2 regions of the uncultured Parvibaculum sp. genome follow, and region 1 is predicted to be linked to the other one. Evidence: predicted binding sites of a transcription regulator. Region 1 holds the regulator's gene; the other holds the start of a gene.
The links. Region 1 encodes HrcA, which represses chaperone genes, less so after heat shock. Its sites were predicted from a motif close to GTTAGCACTCNCNNNNNGNGAGTGCTAAC; they were not measured.
Positions count from the first base shown of each region.

Region 2: the regulator HrcA is predicted to act here: its motif matches at 5,057-5,085, upstream of groES (co-chaperone GroES).

Region 1 covers NZ_CAXBIB010000005.1:109,551-118,525, reverse strand. Annotated here, with positions in the region: gene rsmI (16S rRNA (cytidine(1402)-2'-O)-methyltransferase) at 1-157, opposite strand, end outside; gene AAC071_RS05845 (penicillin-binding protein activator) at 296-1,576, shown strand; gene hemW (radical SAM family heme chaperone HemW) at 1,573-2,757, opposite strand; gene rdgB (RdgB/HAM1 family non-canonical purine NTP pyrophosphatase) at 2,735-3,343, opposite strand; gene rph (ribonuclease PH) at 3,340-4,056, opposite strand; gene hrcA (heat-inducible transcriptional repressor HrcA) at 4,227-5,282, shown strand; gene grpE (nucleotide exchange factor GrpE) at 5,388-6,029, shown strand; gene AAC071_RS05815 (NnrU family protein) at 6,114-6,818, shown strand; gene AAC071_RS05810 (alpha-ketoglutarate-dependent dioxygenase AlkB) at 6,825-7,451, opposite strand; gene AAC071_RS05805 (hypothetical protein) at 7,565-8,107, shown strand; gene dnaK (molecular chaperone DnaK) at 8,493-8,975, shown strand, end outside.
Region 2 covers NZ_CAXBIB010000027.1:14,806-23,780, forward strand. Annotated here, with positions in the region: gene glyA (serine hydroxymethyltransferase) at 1-1,253, opposite strand, end outside; ZMP/ZTP riboswitch at 1,302-1,387, opposite strand; gene AAC071_RS16030 (acyl-CoA dehydrogenase family protein) at 1,612-2,793, opposite strand; gene groL (chaperonin GroEL) at 2,909-4,567, opposite strand; gene groES (co-chaperone GroES) at 4,682-4,996, opposite strand; gene AAC071_RS16045 (hypothetical protein) at 5,162-5,884, opposite strand; gene aat (leucyl/phenylalanyl-tRNA--protein transferase) at 5,951-6,823, shown strand; gene AAC071_RS16055 (helix-turn-helix domain-containing protein) at 6,813-7,421, opposite strand; gene AAC071_RS16060 (hypothetical protein) at 7,439-7,672, opposite strand; gene AAC071_RS16065 (DSD1 family PLP-dependent enzyme) at 7,808-8,950, shown strand.

The sequences.
Region 1 (8,975 bases):
CCCGTGTGTCCTCGCACAGAACCAGATCGGCGCGGGCCAGCACATCGAGCGCGCGCAGCGTGATGTCACCGGCATTGCCGATCGGCGTCGCCGTGACATAGAGACCGGGCGCAAGGCGGCCGGCGGCGGATACAGGTCTTGCGGGTTTTTCATTCATCGCGGGCGACCTTGCGCCCGGAAGGGACTTTTTGGCAAGACGGGGCGCCGGCGCCGCGGCGCGCCCGGTTTACTTGGCGGGGCGCGGACAGTACCCTTTGCCGACGCCACCCTTTTGTTCGTTCAAGGAAAATTCCCGGTGACAGACGCCCGCCCCTTGTGTTCCGGCCATTTGCGTTCCGGCCTTCGGGCGTTGGCTGTTCTCGGTCTCGGCCTGATGCTGGCCGGCTGCAACGGCCTTGGCGGCCGAACGGCACCCCCCGTGGTGGTCGCGCCGCCGCCCACCGTCCAGGTCCAGCCGCCGCCGCGCGTCGATGTGCCGGCCATGCGCGATCCCGCACGCTTCTACACGCCGGCGCATATGGCCGGCGCGCAGCCGATCCGGGTCGCGCTGCTGCTGCCCTTCAATTCGCCGCGCGACAATGTGCGGACGCTTTCCAATGCAATCTACAATGCGGCGCAGCTGGCGTTGTTCGAGTTCGACAACCGGCAGATCATGCTGATCCCCAAGGCGACCGGCGGTACGTCCGGCGGTGCACAGCGCGCCGCTCAGGAAGCGCTGGGTGCCGGCGCCGACCTCATTCTCGGTCCGCTCTTTGCCGAAGAGGTGACTGCCGTCGCGCCGCTTGCCGCCGGCGCCCGCGTGCCGGTCGTCGCCTTCTCCTCCGACAGTTCGGTCGCCGGCAACGGCGTCTACCTGCTCTCCTTCCCGCTCGACCAGGACATCGAGCGGATCGTCGAATTCGCAACCCTGCAGGGCCTGCAGCGCTTCGGTGCGCTGTACCCGCAAGGCACCTATGGCGACCGGGCGCGGAGCGCGTTCGAACAGGCCGTTGCCGCAAGGGCCGGCCTGGTCGTCGCCGCGACTTCCTATCCGGCGGATTCGGACGGCATGTACGAGCCGGCCCGGCGCATTGCCGCCAGCTATGGCGAGGGAAGCTTCCAGGCCCTGTTCCTTCCCGAAGGCGGCGCGCAGCTCAAAACGATTTCTCCGCTGCTCCCCTATTACGATCTCGACCCGCGGCAGGTGAAGTTTCTCGGCACCGGGCTCTGGGACGATCCGTCGCTGGCGCTTGAGCCGCCGCTTCACGGCGCGTGGTTTCCGGCACCGCCACCCGAAGGCCATGCGCAGTTCCTGACCCGCTACAAGCGCGCCTATGGCAGCACCACACCGCCGCGCATCGCCAGTCTCGGCTATGACGCGGCAAGCCTTGCGGTTGCGCTGGCAACGCGGCCGGCCGGCGAGCGCTTCAGCGCCGAAGCGTTGACCGACCCGGACGGCTTTGCAGGCGTCGATGGCATTTTCCGGTTCATGCCGGACGGGCGGACCGAACGCGGTCTTGCAGTGATGGAAATCCGGGCTGGCGGTGCGGTGGTCGTCGATCCGGCACCGACCAGTTTCCGTCCCCCGCTCTTCTAGGCCAGCAGGCGCGCCAGCAACGCATCGAGGACGAGGCGACCTTCGGCGCTGGCGCGGATATGGTCGCCGTCGCGGATCAGCAAGCCGTCCGCCGCGAGGCTTTCAATGCGGGCAGCATCGAGCGGACGGCCGGCGAGGCGTTCATAGCGCGCGCAGGAGACGCCCTCCTCGAGACGCAGTCCCATCAGCATCAGTTCGTCGCCCTGCTCGGCCGGCGAAATCTCTTCGGCCGCCTCGAGGCCATGACCCGATCGTTCGGCCGCCTCGATCCACGCCCCGGGCGTACGCAACGTTCGGGTCGCCAGATGGCGCGCACCGGACCGGATGCGGCCATGCGCACCGGGACCGACACCGGCATAATCGCCATATCGCCAATAGACGAGATTGTGCCGGCATTCGGCGCCGCGCCGCGCATAGTTCGAAACCTCATAGGCCGTCATCCCGGCCTCGGCGCAGATTGCGCCGGTCAATTCGTAAAGTGCGGCCGCGTCTTCCTCGGCCGGCAACGCGAATGCACCCTTCTCGTAAAGACGCGCAAAGGCCGTTTCGGGCTCGATGGTCAGTTGATAGAGCGAGAGGTGGTCGGCGGCATGCGCCAGCGCCCCGCGCAGTTCCCTTTCCCAGGCCGCGCGTGTCTGGCCGGGGCGCGCATAGATCAGATCGAAGGAAAGGCGCGGGAAGGTTTCGCGGGCCAGCGCGATGGCGCGGAGCGCCTCGTCGGCGGTGTGCAGGCGGCCGAGAAACCTCAGTTGCGCGTCATCAAGCGACTGCACGCCCAGCGAGAGACGATTGACGCCGGCCGATGCATAGCCGCGAAAACGTGTCGCCTCGACGCTGGTCGGATTGGCTTCAAGCGTGATCTCGAGATCGTCATCGACGGGCCAGAGCGCATGGATGCGCTGCAGCACAGCATCGACCGTCGGCACTTCCATCAGCGAGGGCGTGCCGCCGCCGAAGAAGATCGAACGGACGCGGCGGGGGCCCGTCAGCCCGCGCATGTGCTCGAGTTCGCGCGTCAGCGCGGCGGCCCAGCGCGCCTGATCGACCGAGGCGACAACATGGGAATTGAAGTCGCAATAGGGGCATTTCGACTGACAGAAGGGCCAGTGCACGTAAATGCCGAAGCACGGCGCCGATTCCTGACCGTCCGCCGACGGATCAATTTGCGGTGAAGCAGGCATCGACAAGCTGACGGAAGGCATGGGCACGATGCGAGATCGCATGCTTCTTCTCCGGCTCCATTTCGCCGAAGGTGATGTCATGGCCGTCGGCGACGAATATCGGATCGTAGCCGAAGCCCTTTTCGCCGCGCGGCGGCCAGACGAGTTCGCCGTCCACCCTGCCCTCGAAATATTCGACATGCCCGTCGGGCCAGGCCAGCGCCAGGCCGCAGATGAAATGCGCCCGCGTGTCATGCGGGCCGGCTTCGACCATGCCGCGACGGAGCTTTTCCATCGCGAAGTCGAAATCCTTTGTCGGCCCCGCCCAGCGCGCCGAATGGATGCCGGGGGCGCCCGACAGGGCTTCGACGCAAAGGCCGGAATCGTCGGCCAGCGCCGGCAGGTTGGCGGCACGGGCCGCAGCCAGCGCCTTCAGTTCGGCATTCTCGCGAAAGCTGGCGCCGGTTTCTTCGGGTTCGGGCAGTCCGAGTTCGCCGGCCGAGACGGTTTCGACCGCGAAAGGCGCCAGCAGATCGCCGATCTCGCGCACCTTGCCCGGATTGTGGCTTGCGACCACCAGGCGGCCGCCCCCGAAGCGGCGCGTCATCCCGCGACCGCCGCCTTCTGCCGGATCACGAGATCGGCGATGGCCGATTTCGCCAGCCCGAGAAGCTTCGAGAGTTCGTCCTCGCTGAAAGGCTCGCCTTCGGCCGTGCCCTGCACTTCGCAGATGCCGCCCTTGCCGGTAATGACGAAATTGGCGTCGGTATCGGCTTCGGAATCCTCGGCATAGTCGAGATCGACCACCGGCACGCCGTTGTAGATGCCGCAGGAGATCGCTGCGACATGGTCCTTCAGCACCGGGCCCGACAGCATCGAGCGGGCGCGCATCCACTCGATGCATTGATGGAGCGCCACCCAGGCACCGGTGATCGAGGCGGTGCGGGTGCCGCCATCGGCCTGCAGCACGTCGCAATCGACCGAAATCTGACGCTCGCCCAGCGCACGGAGATCGACGATGGTGCGCAGCGAGCGGCCGATCAGGCGCTGGATTTCCTGCGTGCGGCCCGATTGCTTGCCGGTCGAGGCCTCGCGGCGCATCCGTTCATGGGTCGAGCGCGGCAGCATGCCGTATTCGGCCGTCACCCAGCCCTTGCCGCCGCCCTTGAGGAAAGGCGGGACGCGCTCTTCGAGGCTGGCCGTGCACAGCACATGGGTGTCGCCGAAGCGGACCAGGCAGGAGCCCTCGGCGTGCTTGGCGACGCCCGGTTCGAAGGTGACCTGACGCATTTCATGGGGCTGACGGCCGGAAGGGCGCATTGTCGGGATTCCGATCTCTGTCTCGAATGGTTGGCGGCTGTTTTCGGGGGCCTTAGTACCCCGGCGCGGGCGAAGCGTAAAGGAAACCGGTCCATCAATTGACGCGGCGCCCCGCGCTACCTAGATTTGTCACCGCTTTCAGACACTTACGGAAAGGACAGGGACAGCACATGGTGGCCGTCAAGGATCTCAACGAGCGTTCGCGCGAGATCCTGCGTCGCGTGGTGGAGAGCTATCTCGAAACCGGCGAGCCGGTCGGCTCGCGCATCCTGTCGCGGCAGCTTCCGATCTCGCTCTCTGCCGCCTCGATCCGCAATGTGATGTCGGATCTGGAGTCCCTGGGACTGATCTTTTCGCCACATACCAGCGCCGGCCGGCTGCCGACCGAGGCGGGCCTGCGGATGTTCGTCGACGGGTTGCTCGAGATCGGCGATCTCAGCGACGAGGAACGCAAGACGATCGAGCGGCAAGTGGCAGGCTCGCACAAGAATGTCGAGGATGTGCTGGACGAGGCGTCGAAGCTGTTGTCGGGCCTCAGCCATGCGGCCGGTTTCGTCGTCGCGCCGACCTATGACGCGGCGCTGAAACATCTCGAATTCGTGCCGATCGACGGAGAGCGGGCGCTGGTCGTCATCGTGACCGAGGGCGGCGCGGTCGAGAACCGGGTTATCGAGATCCCCAAGGGGCTGACGCCGTCGGCTCTGGCCGAGGCCACCAACTATCTCAATGCACAGTTGCGCGGCAAGACGCTGGACGAGGCCAAGACGCATCTTGCCCGCGACATGGAGACGCGCAAGGCCGAACTCAACGCGCTGACCGCCAAGGTCATCGAGGCCGGGCTTGCCACCTGGTCGGGCACGGGCGGCAGCAACGATCCGCTCAGCAAGTCGCTGATCGTGCGCGGACGCTCGCGGCTTCTCGAAGACGTGCATGCGATGGAGGATCTCGAGCGCATCCGGCTGCTTTTCGACGATCTCGAGAACAAGCGGGACCTGGTGCAGCTGCTGGGGCTGGCCGAGCAGGCCGACGGGGTGCGCATTTTCATCGGTTCCGAGAACAAGCTGTTCTCGCTGTCGGGTTCGTCGCTGATCGTCAGCCCCTATATGGATGCCCAGCAGCATGTGGTGGGGGTGCTGGGGGTGATCGGGCCGACGCGGCTCAATTACGCGCGCGTGATCCCGATGGTCGACTACACGGCGAAACTGGTCGGCCGGCTGATCAATTGACGCAGGCCGGCACCGGTCCGGACGGGTTGACATCTCGCGCCCCGGCGCGCACATGCACTCGCCGGAACAGCCCACAGAACTGACATGGACGCAAACGGTAGCCCCATGAGTGACGACAAGAACAAGAACGAAACTGAAACGCCGGAAACGGCCGAGAATCTGGCCGAGACGCTGGCGGCCGAGCCGGCCGGGCAGGGCGAGGCCCGTGACGCGGCAGGTCCCGATGCGGCGGCCGGACCGGATGCCGCCATGCTCGAGGCCGAGATTGCCGAACTCAAGGACCGGCTGCTGCGCGTTTCCGCCGAAATGGAAAACACCCGCAAACGCGCCGAGCGCGACAAGGCCGATGCGACACGCTATGCGGCCGCCAATTTCGCGCGCGACATGCTGCAGGTGGCCGACAATCTGCGCCGCGCCATCGGCACGCTGAAGGATGACGAGCGCGCAGCGGCGGCCGAGAGCGTCAAGGCGATGGTCGAGGGCGTCGAAATGACCGAACGCCAGCTGCTGTCGATTTTCGAGCGCCACGGCATCCGCGAAATCACGCCGCAGCCGGGCGAACGCTTCGATCCCAACCTGCATGAAGCGATGTTCGAAGTGCCGGGCACCGAGCATCCCGCCGGCACAGTGGTTCACGTGCTCGAGGGCGGCTACATGATTGGCGAACGCCTTCTGCGCGCGGCGCGGGTCGGTGTCGCCAAGGCCGAGGGTGCCGCGACCGGCGGCAATGTCGACACGACGGCCTGAGCACACTTGCCCCTTGTGCCGGGCGCCGCATCACGCCATGATCATAACGCTGTTATAACGCAGCGGCAGGCGGAGGAGGATGCGATGCTCGAACTTTGGGCGGCGGCGGCTTTTTTTCTGGCAATTCATCTGGTTGTGGCCGGCTCGGGCCTGCGCGACCGGATTGTCGGCACGATCGGCGAGAAACCTTATCTCGGCCTCTTCTCGCTGGTCTCGATTGGCGGCATCGTCTGGCTTTCCATGGCCTATAACGGGGCGCTCACCGGCCCCAATCCGCTCTACTGGGTCGCCCCGCTCTGGGCGCTGCATCTCTCGCCATTGATCATCCTTGTCGCCGCGCTCTTTGCCGTGATCGGCGTCACGACGGCCAACCCGACGGCGGTCGGCGCCGAAGCGCTCGCGACCAACCCCGACACGGTGCGGGGCATGCTGCGCATCACGCGGCATCCGTTTCTGTGGGGCGTTGCGATCTGGGCACTGTGGCATCTGCTGATCAATGGCGATCAGGCTTCGATCATCTTCTTCGGCACCTTCGCGCTGCTGGCCCTACTCGGCACTTTCTCGATCGACGACAAGCGCGAGCGAAAGATGGGAGAGGCCTGGCGCGACTTCGCCTCGAAGACCTCCAATCCGCCTTTTCTCGCCATTGTCGCCGGCCGCAACAGCCTGAAGCCCGGCGAACTTGGCTGGTGGCGAATCCTCGTCGCGCTGATTGTCTTCGGCGCCTTGTTTTACGGGCATTTGTGGGCTTTCGGCGTTTCGCCGGTGCCGGGCTGGTATCCGTACTGACGGATCTCAGCCGGGCCGGGTCACGCGGCGGAGCGTCAGGTTGATGCGGCCGCCGCCCGGGATCAGCCGCGAGGAACCGAAAACCAGCCGGTCGACGCCGTGAAAGCGCAGGCGCGACGGCCCGCCCATCACCAGCACATCGCCGGAAGAGAGTCTGAAGCTTTTCGATCTGTCGCTGCGGGCGAATCCGCCGACGCGGAAAATGCATGTGTCGCCCAGCGAGAGCGAGACCACCGGCGCATCAAGTGCCTGTTCATCCTCATCGCGGTGCAGACCCATGCGCGCGCCGGGATGGTCGTAGAGATTGACCAGGCAGCATTCGGGTGGCGCCGGATAGGCCGCGAGATCGTCCCAGAGCGCCAGTAGTGCTGCGGGTATGGCCGGCCAGGAGGCGTCGTTAACCTCGTTTTTCGGCGCATAGCCATAGCCGTCCGGCCGCGACACCCAGCCCAGCGGCCCGAAATTGGTCTGATGGATCGACCAGGGCTTGCCGGTGCGGGGCATGCGCGGGCGATAGGGCGGCGTCCCCTCGAAAGCCCGCATCAGCGCCGACACCAGCGCCTGCTGGGCGGCCTCGTCCAGCAGGCGCGGATAGAGCGCCAGACCTTCAAATCCCGTGTCGACCGGTTTCATGATTTTCAGTATAGCGGCAAAAGAGACTGCTCGATTTTTGACACTTGCAGTGTCATATTGCCCGCCGGCCGGACGAAAGGCGTCCGGCCTCATCCAGAGCGGAGGGGTGCGCGATGATGAGGGTGTTCGGGATATTTCTGGCTGCTGCCCTGCTTTCGGGCTGCGCAGCGGCCGTCATGCAGGGCGCAACGCGGGCGAGCGACAATGCCCGCATTCTCGCGAACGAGGATGCGGCCGCGGCAGGAGACGTCGAGGCTCAGATGAAGATGGGCGACAGCCATTGCTGCACCATCGCAGGCTCCACCGGCGTTCTCAACAACCAGAAGGCGACCGAATGGTACTGCAAGGCGGCGCGGCAGGGCGACCGGCGCGCCAAATACGAGCTCGGGCGCATCTATTCGGGCGATCTCGTGCGCGGCATGAATGCGCCAGCCAAGCTCGGCGCGCTGGTCACGACGCAGCGCGAGAACAAGCCGCTGGCGCTGATGTGGTTCAACCTCGCGGCCGAGGCCGGCGATGACGATGCGGCCCGGAAAGCGGCGCGGCTCAGCGAGGACATGACCGCGCCCGAGCGGTTGCAGGCCAGCGTTCGGCAGCAGGACTGGCGGAACCAGGCCTGCGAGTGGAATGCGGTCTATCCGGACAATCCGCTCTAGGCGTCCGGTCGGAACGGAAAGAGAGACGGACGGCGCTGGGGTACACGCCGTCCGTCTTGCATTCTGCTGCCGCCAGACGATCCGGGTTCCGAAAAGGAATGCGCTGTGATGGCCACTGAGTCCCAAATGCCGCGCTTCCTGTGGCCATATTGCCGCATCAACGCTTGCGGGGCGTGAAACCCAAACCTATATACAGCGCAACCGTTTCAACCCCCGTGCCGGGGATTTTGAGGGCCCGCCCCTGGGGAGCCCTTGAGCCCGCGGGACGGACAACCCCTTTTCAGGGGGCCGGTTTCGACCGGGAGCGTCCGCACGGGCGCCTCCTGGAACACCGCGGGCGCCAGATGTGGCCCGCCCGGCCCGCCGCAATGTGAGGACAAGGACAATGGCTAAAGTTATCGGTATCGACCTCGGCACGACCAATTCCTGCGTCGCCGTGATGGAAGGCAAGACCGCCAAGGTGATCGAGAACGCCGAAGGCGCCCGTACCACGCCCTCCATGGTCGCCTTTACCGCCGATGGCGAGCGCCTGGTCGGCCAGTCGGCCAAGCGGCAAGCCGTCACCAACCCGTCCAACACACTGTTCGCCATCAAGCGTCTTATCGGCCGCTCCTACGAAGACCCGACCACCCAGAAGGACAAGGGCATGGTGCCCTACAACATCGTCAAGGCGCCGAATGGCGACGCCTGGGTGGAAGCACATGGCGAGAAATATTCGCCTTCGCAGATTTCGGCCTTCATCCTGCAGAAGATGAAGGAAACAGCCGAAAGCTATCTCGGCGAAAAGGTCGAGAAGGCCGTCATCACGGTTCCCGCCTATTTCAACGACGCCCAGCGCCAGGCAACCAAGGACGCCGGCAAGATCGCG
Region 2 (8,975 bases), on a different contig from region 1:
GGCACCGGAAACCGTGCGGTCAGCGCCTGTGTGCGCGCTGCGAGCTTCGTCTCGGCCGCCGCCTCGCCCGCCGCCGCCAGCGCCCCGGCGATGATCGCGGCAATCTCCGCCATCTCGGCGGCGCCCATGCCGCGCGTCGTCGGCGCCGGCGTGCCGAGCCGCACGCCCGAAGGCCGCATCGGCGGGTTGGGATCGTTGGGGATCACCTGCTTGTTGACGGTAAGCCCCACCCGGTCGAGCGCCGCTTCGGCCTTCGCGCCGTCGATGCCGAAACTTTGCACGGTGTCGATGACGAGAAGGTGATTGTCGGTGCCGCCGGTCACGAGCTTGACCTGTCTCTCCGTCAGCGCAGCGGCCAGCGTCTTGGCATTCGCCAGCACGTTCGCCGCATAGTCGCGAAACGCCGGCATGGCGGCCAGCCTCAGCGTCGTTGCGGTCGCCGCCACCTGGTTCATATGCGGCCCGCCCTGCAGGCCCGGAAACACCGAAGCGTCGATATTCTTCGCGAACTTCTCCTTGCACAGAATGAGCCCGCCGCGCGGCCCCCGCATCGACTTGTGCGTCGTCGTCGTCATCACGTCGAACCCGGCATCGAGCGGATTGCGCATGACACCGGCCGCGATCAGCCCGCCGATATGGCTGACATCGGCCATGGTCAGCGCGCCCACCTCGTCGGCCACACGCTGGAAATCGGCATAGTCGTAATCGCGCGGGTAAGAAGAATAGCCGCAGACGACGAGCTTCGGCCGCGCCGCGCGGGCAACCTCGCGCAATGCCCCGAAGTCGATGGCGCCGGTCGCGGGATCGGTCTTGTAGCGCACGAAATTGAAGAGGCGCCCCATATGGGAAACCGGCGCCCCATGCGTCAGATGCCCGCCATGGCTGAGGTCCATGGCGAGGATCGTGTCGCCCGGTTCGAGCAGCCCCAGATAGACCGCCTGGTTCATCGGCGAACCCGACAGCGGCTGCACATTGGCGTGCTCGGCGCGGAAGAGCGCCTTGGCCCGGTCGCGCGCGAGGTTTTCGACGCGGTCGGTGAATGCCTGCCCGCCATAATAGCGCCGGCCCGGATAGCCTTCGGAATATTTGTTGGTGAAGGCCGAGCCCAGCAGCGTCAGCACTTCGGGAAAGGCATAGTTCTCCGACGGGATCAGTTCGAGTTCGGCGCGCTGCCGCGCCTCCTCGCCCTTCAGCGCCAGAAAGACCTCGTTGTCGGATTGCGCAAGCCTTGCGCGGTCGGGTGAAGCGGTCATGGGTCGTCTCCTTCGAGCCTGAAAACAAAACGCCCGGCCAGCATCTTGACGTGCTGCCCAGGCGATCGGCTGAAGACCAGTCTCCGCGCTCCCCGATGGTGACCCATCTGATATCGCCAGTCGCGCGGAGGATATGTACGACCGGAAGTGAGGGGAGTTAAGCGCGGGCGGGGCGGCGAGTCAATTGCGCCCAAAACCGACGGCCGTTCGGTTGAATGGCTACGGGAGCGAATGCGGTGCGTTCACCAAACCCAAACACGTCATGACCCGGCTTGTCCGGGTCATCCACGTCTTTCTTTCGTGTTTGAGGCAAAGACGTGGATGGCCCGAATAAATCGGGCCATGACGCTAAAGGGGATCAAAGCCCCAGGATCCGCTTGGCGATGATGTTCTTCTGGATCTCGTTCGAGCCGCCATAGATCGACTGCGCCCGCGCGCCGAGATAGCGCGCCACCGCCGGCGCCGCATCGGCCGGCAGCGCGGTGTTGTGGGCCCAGCCGGGCGCCACCGAATCCGGGAAGGCGGGCAGGGCATGGAGCCCGTAAGTCTCCATGCCAAGCTCGCCGATATCCTGCGCCAGCTCGGTCGCGATCACTTTCAGGATCGAGGATTCACTGCCCGGCGCGCCGCCCTCGGCGACCGACGACAGCACGCGCAGCACGGTGATTTCGAGCGCGTCGAGCCGCGTGTCGAGCGCGGCAAGCTTTTCCACGAAAGCCGGGTCGGCAAGCAGCCCGCGCTCGCGCGCCGCGGCGCGAATGTCGGCAAGCTGCGCCCGCTTGCCGGCCACATGCGCATAGGAGGTGCGCTCATGCCCCAGCAGGTAGTTGGCATAGTGCCAGCCCTTGCCTTCCTCGCCGATGCGGTTTTCGGCCGGCACGCGCACATTCTCGAACGTGACGCTGTTGAGCGAATGCTTGCCGTCGATGGTGATGATCGGATTGACCGTGATCCCCGGCGTCGTCATGTCGATCAAGAGGAAACTGATCCCCTCCTGCTTCTTCTCTTCGTGGCTGGTGCGCAAGAGGCAGAAGATCCAGTCGGCATGTTGCGCCAGGCTGGTCCATATCTTGGTGCCGTTGACGATATAGTCGTCGCCGTCGCGCACGGCGCTTGCCTGCAGCGAGGCGAGGTCGGAGCCCGAGCCCGGCTCGGAATAGCCTTGCGCCCAGAAGACCGTGCTGTCGAGAATGCCGGGCAGGAAACGCTTCTTCTGCTCTTCGGTGCCGAAGGTGTAGATGACCGGCCCGACATAAAGGAGCCCCATCGGCACGACATTGAGCGCGCCCGCGCGCTCGAGTTCCTCGTCGAAGATGTATTTCTGGTTGGCCGTCCAGCCGGTGCCGCCATCGGCCTTCGGCCAGTTGACGGCGAGCCAGCCCTTGGCCGCCATCGCGCGCTCGGATGCCTGATAGTCGGCCTTCGCGGGCGAGGCGCCGCGCGCCATCTTGTCCACGATCGCGCGCGGATATTCGTTCTCGAAGAAGTCCCGCACCTTGATGCGGAACTGCTCGTCCTCTTCGGAAAAGGAGAAGTCCATCTGTCTGCCGCCCGGTTTGAATTTTCGTTGGCGGCAGTCTAGCGGGCGCTGAGCCCAAAGCAAAAGGGCCGGCGTTGCCGCCGGCCCTTCGCATTTCGGAGCGGGAAAGCGGGACTTAGAAGTCCATGCCGCCCATACCGCCCATGCCGCCCATGCCGCCGCCGGGCATGCCGCCGCCGCCATTGCCGCCATCTTTCTTCGGCGCTTCGGCGATCATCGCTTCGGTGGTGACGAGAAGCGCGGCGATCGAGGCTGCGTCCTGCAGTGCCGTGCGCACGACCTTGGTCGGGTCGATGATGCCGGCGGCCACGAGGTCGCAATACTCTTCCTTCTGCGCGTCGAAGCCGAAATTGATCTGCTTCGATTCCAGCACCTTCTGCACGACGATCGAGCCTTCGACGCCGGCATTCTCGACGATCTGCCGGATCGGCGCTTCGAGCGCCTTGCGGACGATCGCGATACCGGCCTGGATGTCGGCATTCTCGTTGGTGAGCTTGCCGACCGCCTTGGTCGCCATCAGCAGCGCGGTGCCGCCGCCGGGCACGATGCCTTCTTCAACCGCGGCGCGGGTCGCATTGAGCGCGTCGTCGACGCGGTCCTTGCGCTCCTTCACTTCGGCTTCGGTGGCGCCGCCGACCTTGATCACAGCCACGCCGCCGGCGAGCTTCGCCAGGCGTTCCTGCAGCTTCTCCTTGTCGTAGTCCGACGTCGTGTCCTCGATCTGCCGCTTGATCTGGCCGACGCGAGCCTCGATGTCCTTCTTCTTGCCCGAGCCGTCGACGATCGTGGTGTCGTCCTTGGTGATCGAGACGCGCTTGGCCTTGCCGAGCATGTCGAGCGTCACCGATTCGAGCTTGATGCCCAGATCTTCGGAGATCACCTGGCCGCCGGTCAGGATGGCGATGTCTTCGAGCATCGCCTTGCGGCGATCGCCGAAGCCCGGCGCCTTGACGGCCGCGACCTTCAGGCCGCCGCGCAGCTTGTTGACGACCAGCGTGGCCAGCGCCTCGCCTTCGATGTCTTCGGCAATGATCAGCAGCGGACGGCCCGACTGCACAACCGCTTCGAGCACCGGCAGCATCGCCTGCAGGCTGGTCAGCTTCTTCTCATGCAGCAGGATCAGCGGCTCGTCGAGTTCGGCCACCATCTTGTCGGCATTGGTGATGAAATAGGGCGACAGGTAGCCGCGGTCGAACTGCATGCCTTCGACGACATCGAGTTCGGTGTCGAGCGACTTGGCCTCTTCCACCGTGATGACGCCTTCATTGCCGACCTTGGCCATCGCTTCGGCGATCATCGCGCCGATTTCGCGCTCGCCATTGGCCGAGATCGTGCCGACCTGCGCCACTTCGTCGTTCGACTTGACCTTCTTCGAACGCTTGGTGATGTCCTCGACGGCCGCGCGCACGGCGATCTCGATGCCGCGCTTCAGGTCCATCGGGTTCATGCCGGCGGCAACCGCCTTGGCGCCTTCGCGCACGATCGCCTGCGTCAGCACGGTCGCGGTCGTGGTGCCGTCGCCGGCCGTGTCGTTGGTCTTGGAAGCGACTTCCTTGACCATCTGCGCGCCCATGTTCTCGAACTTGTCTTCAAGCTCGATTTCCTTGGCCACCGTCACGCCGTCCTTCGTGGAACGGGGCGAACCGAACGACTTCTCGATCACGACATTGCGGCCTTTCGGGCCCAGCGTGACTTTCACGGCGTCCGCGAGAATGTCGACGCCGCGGATCATTCTCTCGCGCGCCGAGCGGCCGAATTTGACTTCCTTAGCCATTTTTCTTGGTCCTTCTGAATTCATGAAACGGAACGATCGGTCGCGGCGGCCTCATGGCGGGTCCGAAAGGCAAGCCATGAAAAAAGCCCGCGACCGGATATCCGGTAGCGAGCCTTACGCGGCGGCCTTCTTCTTGGCCGCGCCTTCCAGCACACCCATGATGTCGGACTCTTTCATGATCAACAGGTCTTCCCCGTCGATCTTGACCTCGGTGCCCGACCACTTGCCGAAGATCACGCGGTCGCCGGCCTTGACGTCCGGCGCGATGATCTTGCCGTCGTCGCCGCGGGCGCCCGGGCCCACCGCAACCACTTCGCCCTGCGAGGGCTTTTCCTGCGCCGTGTCGGGGATGATGATCCCGCCGGCGGTCTTGGCTTCTTCCTCGAGCCGGCGAACGACGACGCGGTCATGCAGAGGACGGAATTTCATCTCTGGCTTCTCCTGTGTCCCAACCGCTAAATTGCGGAAAATCCTGGATTTTTTGGCCCTGTTAGCACTCACGCGAAGCGAGTGCCAAGGGCGCTAGGGACAGATAGGAGCATGGCCGCCCGCTGTCAAGCGGTGCCGCGCGGATTCGTGGTGGGCGCGAGGCCTTCAGGCGATGACCAGCGCCGCCCCGCCATATTGCCGCTTGAGATGCCCCATCAGCCCGGTCACGAAGAGCGTTGCCCCGATGATCTCCATGCTCTCCTCGACGATGAAGGCGGCGATATAGGCAAGGCTTTCCTCGCCATGCTGCGTCAGCAGATAGCCGCCCGCCATTTCCATGCCGAGCGCCCCGCCGACGAAGATCGCGCCGGCCGTGAAGAAGACCAGGCGCGAGCGGCCCGGCAGCGCCAGCAGGAACGGGATATAGGCAAGCCCCACCAGGCCGACCAGGACGGCACCGGGGATCACCCAGCCGAAATGGAAGATACCGCTGAGGCCCAGCCCCGTGCGCAGCGGCTCGATCGCCACTTCATGCACGCCGGTCGCCTCGTCGGCCGACAGCCCGGCGAAAATGACCGCCAGCACCGCCCAGTGGAACAGATAGCGCTCGCCGTTGCGCGCCGCCGCCCCGGTCGCCAGCGCCAGCAGCCCGGCTGCCGAGATCAGCAGCAGCGAGGAATACCAGGCCGGCAGGCAGTATTCGGCATTGAGCGCGATATGCCGGAGATCCTTCAGGAAACCCTCGGTCCCGAAATGGAACACATACCATTCGCGGAAGATTCCGGCCGCGATGATGGCGAAGGAGCCAAGCCACAGCATCGCCGACAGCCGGAAAGGGCGCAGCCGCGTGGCATTGATGGGCGCGGGATCGCTGCGGGTCTCTGTCATCGCGTCGTTCTCCCCTGGCTTGGCCTCGCTCTTGAATGGAAAAGGGGAGCAATTTGGAGGCCAGCCATGCAGGCAATCGATCGCGTCACAATGAAACACGCCGCAGACCGCAATGTCCTGAAACCGGCCGTAAACGGGGTGCTGGCGCTGGCCTATGCGGCGCGGCCGCACCGCCTGGCCCATCCGCTGGGCTTTCTGCGCCTGGCGGCCGAAAAGCTGATCCATCGCCCGGCAGCGCCCTTCCAGCGCCGGCCGGAAGAAGCCCTGACCCTGCCCGACGGTCTGGTCGATATCGGCGGACCGATGTCGCTCGATCGCCTGATCGCAGCCTATGCCGAGGGCATCTATCCCTGGTGCCATATCGGCCCAATCAAATGGTGGGCGCCGTCGCGCCGCGCGGTTCTCTTTCTCGAGGAAAGCCGCATCGAGAAAAGCCTGCGCCGCGTTCTGCGCCAGAGGAAATTCACCGTCACCTTCGACACCGCCTTTGACGCGGTGATCGAGGCTTGCGCAGAGCCGCGCCCGGGCCGTCCGGCCCTGACCTGGATCACGCCGCGCTTCATCACGGCCTATCGGGCGCTCCACCGTGCCGGCCATGCCCATTCGGTCGAGGTCTGGGATGCCGACGGCAATCTTGCCGGCGGGCTCTACGGCGTCGCTTCGGGCGGCCTCTTCTTCACCGAAAGCCAGTTCGCAAGGAGCCGCGACACTTCGAAGATCGCCTTCGTGACCCTCAACCGCCATCTCGCCGAATGGGGCTATGTCCTCAATGACGGCAAGGCGATGACCGGCCATCTGGCGGCGCTGGGCATGCGCGACATTCCGCGCGCCGAATTCATGTCGGTGTTGAAGGCCCATCGCGAGGCCGGCCGGGCGCCGGGCCGCTGGCAGCTCGATCCCGCGCTCGATGTGGCAGGCTGGGAACCCGTCAGGCCCTGAGACCGCGCAGCGTCAGCCGCACGATGGCGGCAAGCTGCGTCCTGAACGCCGCCTCGTCGGGCGCCTTCTCGGCCCCATAGGCGGCCGCGATCAGCGCCTCCACCGCCGCCTCCTGGCTGAGACCGGCGGCCTTCGGGTCGAGTTCGCCCCGCGCCGTTCCCTCCCGCACCAGTTGCAGCACCGCCTGGCGGAACTGCTGCGTCACCGGTTCGAAGACGTCGCCTTTCAACCGATGGCTCGAATCGATCAGCTCGGCCGCATGCGGGCTCGACAGCACCCAGCGATAGGCGAAGCCGAACTTGGCTTCCATCAGCGCGGTCAGTTTCGCTTCCAGCGGCAGGTCGAGCGCCTGGGCCGCCGTCACCCCGGCGGCGATCTGGTCGGCCAGCGAGCGGCAGATCGCCTCGAACAGCTCGTCCTTGCTCTTGAAATAGAGATAGAGCGTGCCCTTGGCCACGGCGGCGGCGCGCGCGATGTCCTCCATCGAGGTGCGCCGGTAGCCATATTGGCGGAACAGGTCGAGCGCGGCCGTCAGAATGACGTCCCGCTTGTCGCTGGCCGTTGTCTTTTGCGCCGCGGCGCCCTGTCCCTTTGCCATGATCTTTCGCTTCGAGCCTATCTCCGGATGGTGAAGGCGCAGGTACGGCCTGCGGCAATGACGACGGTGCGCACCGTCTCGCCGCAATTGTAATAGCAGTATTTGCGCGGGCCCACCCTTTGCTGCCCGCTCAGCGAACAGGTTGCCGAGGCGAGCTGCTGCGGCGCGGGTCGCGGGCTGATCTCGGGCGCGGCCATGCCCATGTTCAGCGAGGCAAGCACGGTAAGCCCTGCCAGCGAAATCGGTTCCATCGTCTGATCCCCCCTCGAAATGCACACCGGCGCAACCATAACATCCTGCACGCCGCGCGCCGAGCCCCCGGCCGGATTTGTGCCCGGCCCGCACGCCCCTTAGGATGCGCCCGCACAGGAAGCGGAGAGGGCGGCATGAACGGCGCATTGGAAACCAACAAGGCCCTGATCGGCAAGCCGGGCGGGCGCGCGAAACTGGCGACGCCGGCCCTGGTGCTCGATCTCGACGCCTTCGAACGCAATCTGGCCCGCATGGCCGAGCACTGCAGGACGGCCGGTCTGGCGCTGCGGCCGCATGCCAAGACGCACAAGTCGCTGGCGGTCGCCAAGGCGCAGATCGCCGCCGGCGCCATCGGCATCTGCTGCGCCAAGCTCGGCGAGGCGGAAGCGATGGCCGAAGGGGGCATCGACAGCATTCTCGTCACCTCGCCGGTCGTCGCCGCCCAGGGCATTGCGCGGCTGATGGCGCTCGACGCGAAGATTTCCGATCTGATGGTCGTGATCGACAATCCGCTCAACGCAGAGGCGCTGGCCGCTGCCGCGGCCGAAGCGGGCCGCAGCCTGAAAGTGCTGGTCGATCTCGATATCGGCCTCCACCGCACCGGCATCCGCCCCGGCGCCGACGCGCTGGCGCTGGCCGAGCAGATCGCCGCGGCCGAACATCTCGAATTGCGCGGCCTCCAGGCCTATGCCGGCCACCTGATGCACATCCACGATTTCGCCGAGCGCCGCGAGAAATCGCTGGCCGGGATGAAGGTGCTGGGCGAGATGCGCGACGCGCTGCGCGAGAAGGGCCTCGCCTGCGACATCGTCTCGGGCGGCGGCACCGGCACCTTCAACATCGACCCGGAAGCCCGCGTCCTGACCGAGCTGCAGGGTGGCTCCTACATCTTCATGGACAAGCAATATAACGACGTCGCGCTCGGCAATGGCGCGACCTTCCCCTTCGAAACCGCGCTCTCGGTGCAGATGTCGGTGGTCTCCGCCAACACGAAGAACCTCGCCACCACCGATGCCGGCTTCAAGTCCTTCGCCACCGATGCCGACCCGCCGGCGCTGCTCTCGGGCGCGCCGGAAGGGGCGGGCTATTTCTTCTTCGGCGACGAACAGGGCGGCATCCTGCTCCCCGACGGCGCCAGACTCGAAATCGGCAGCATACTGACGGCCATGACCCCGCATTGCGACCCGACCGTCAATCTCTACGACGCCTACCACGTGGTCCGCGGCGACACCCTGGTCGACATCTGGCCCATCGAGGCGCGCGGCCGCAGCGCGTGAGGGCGGGTCGCTGCGTTCGATTTGT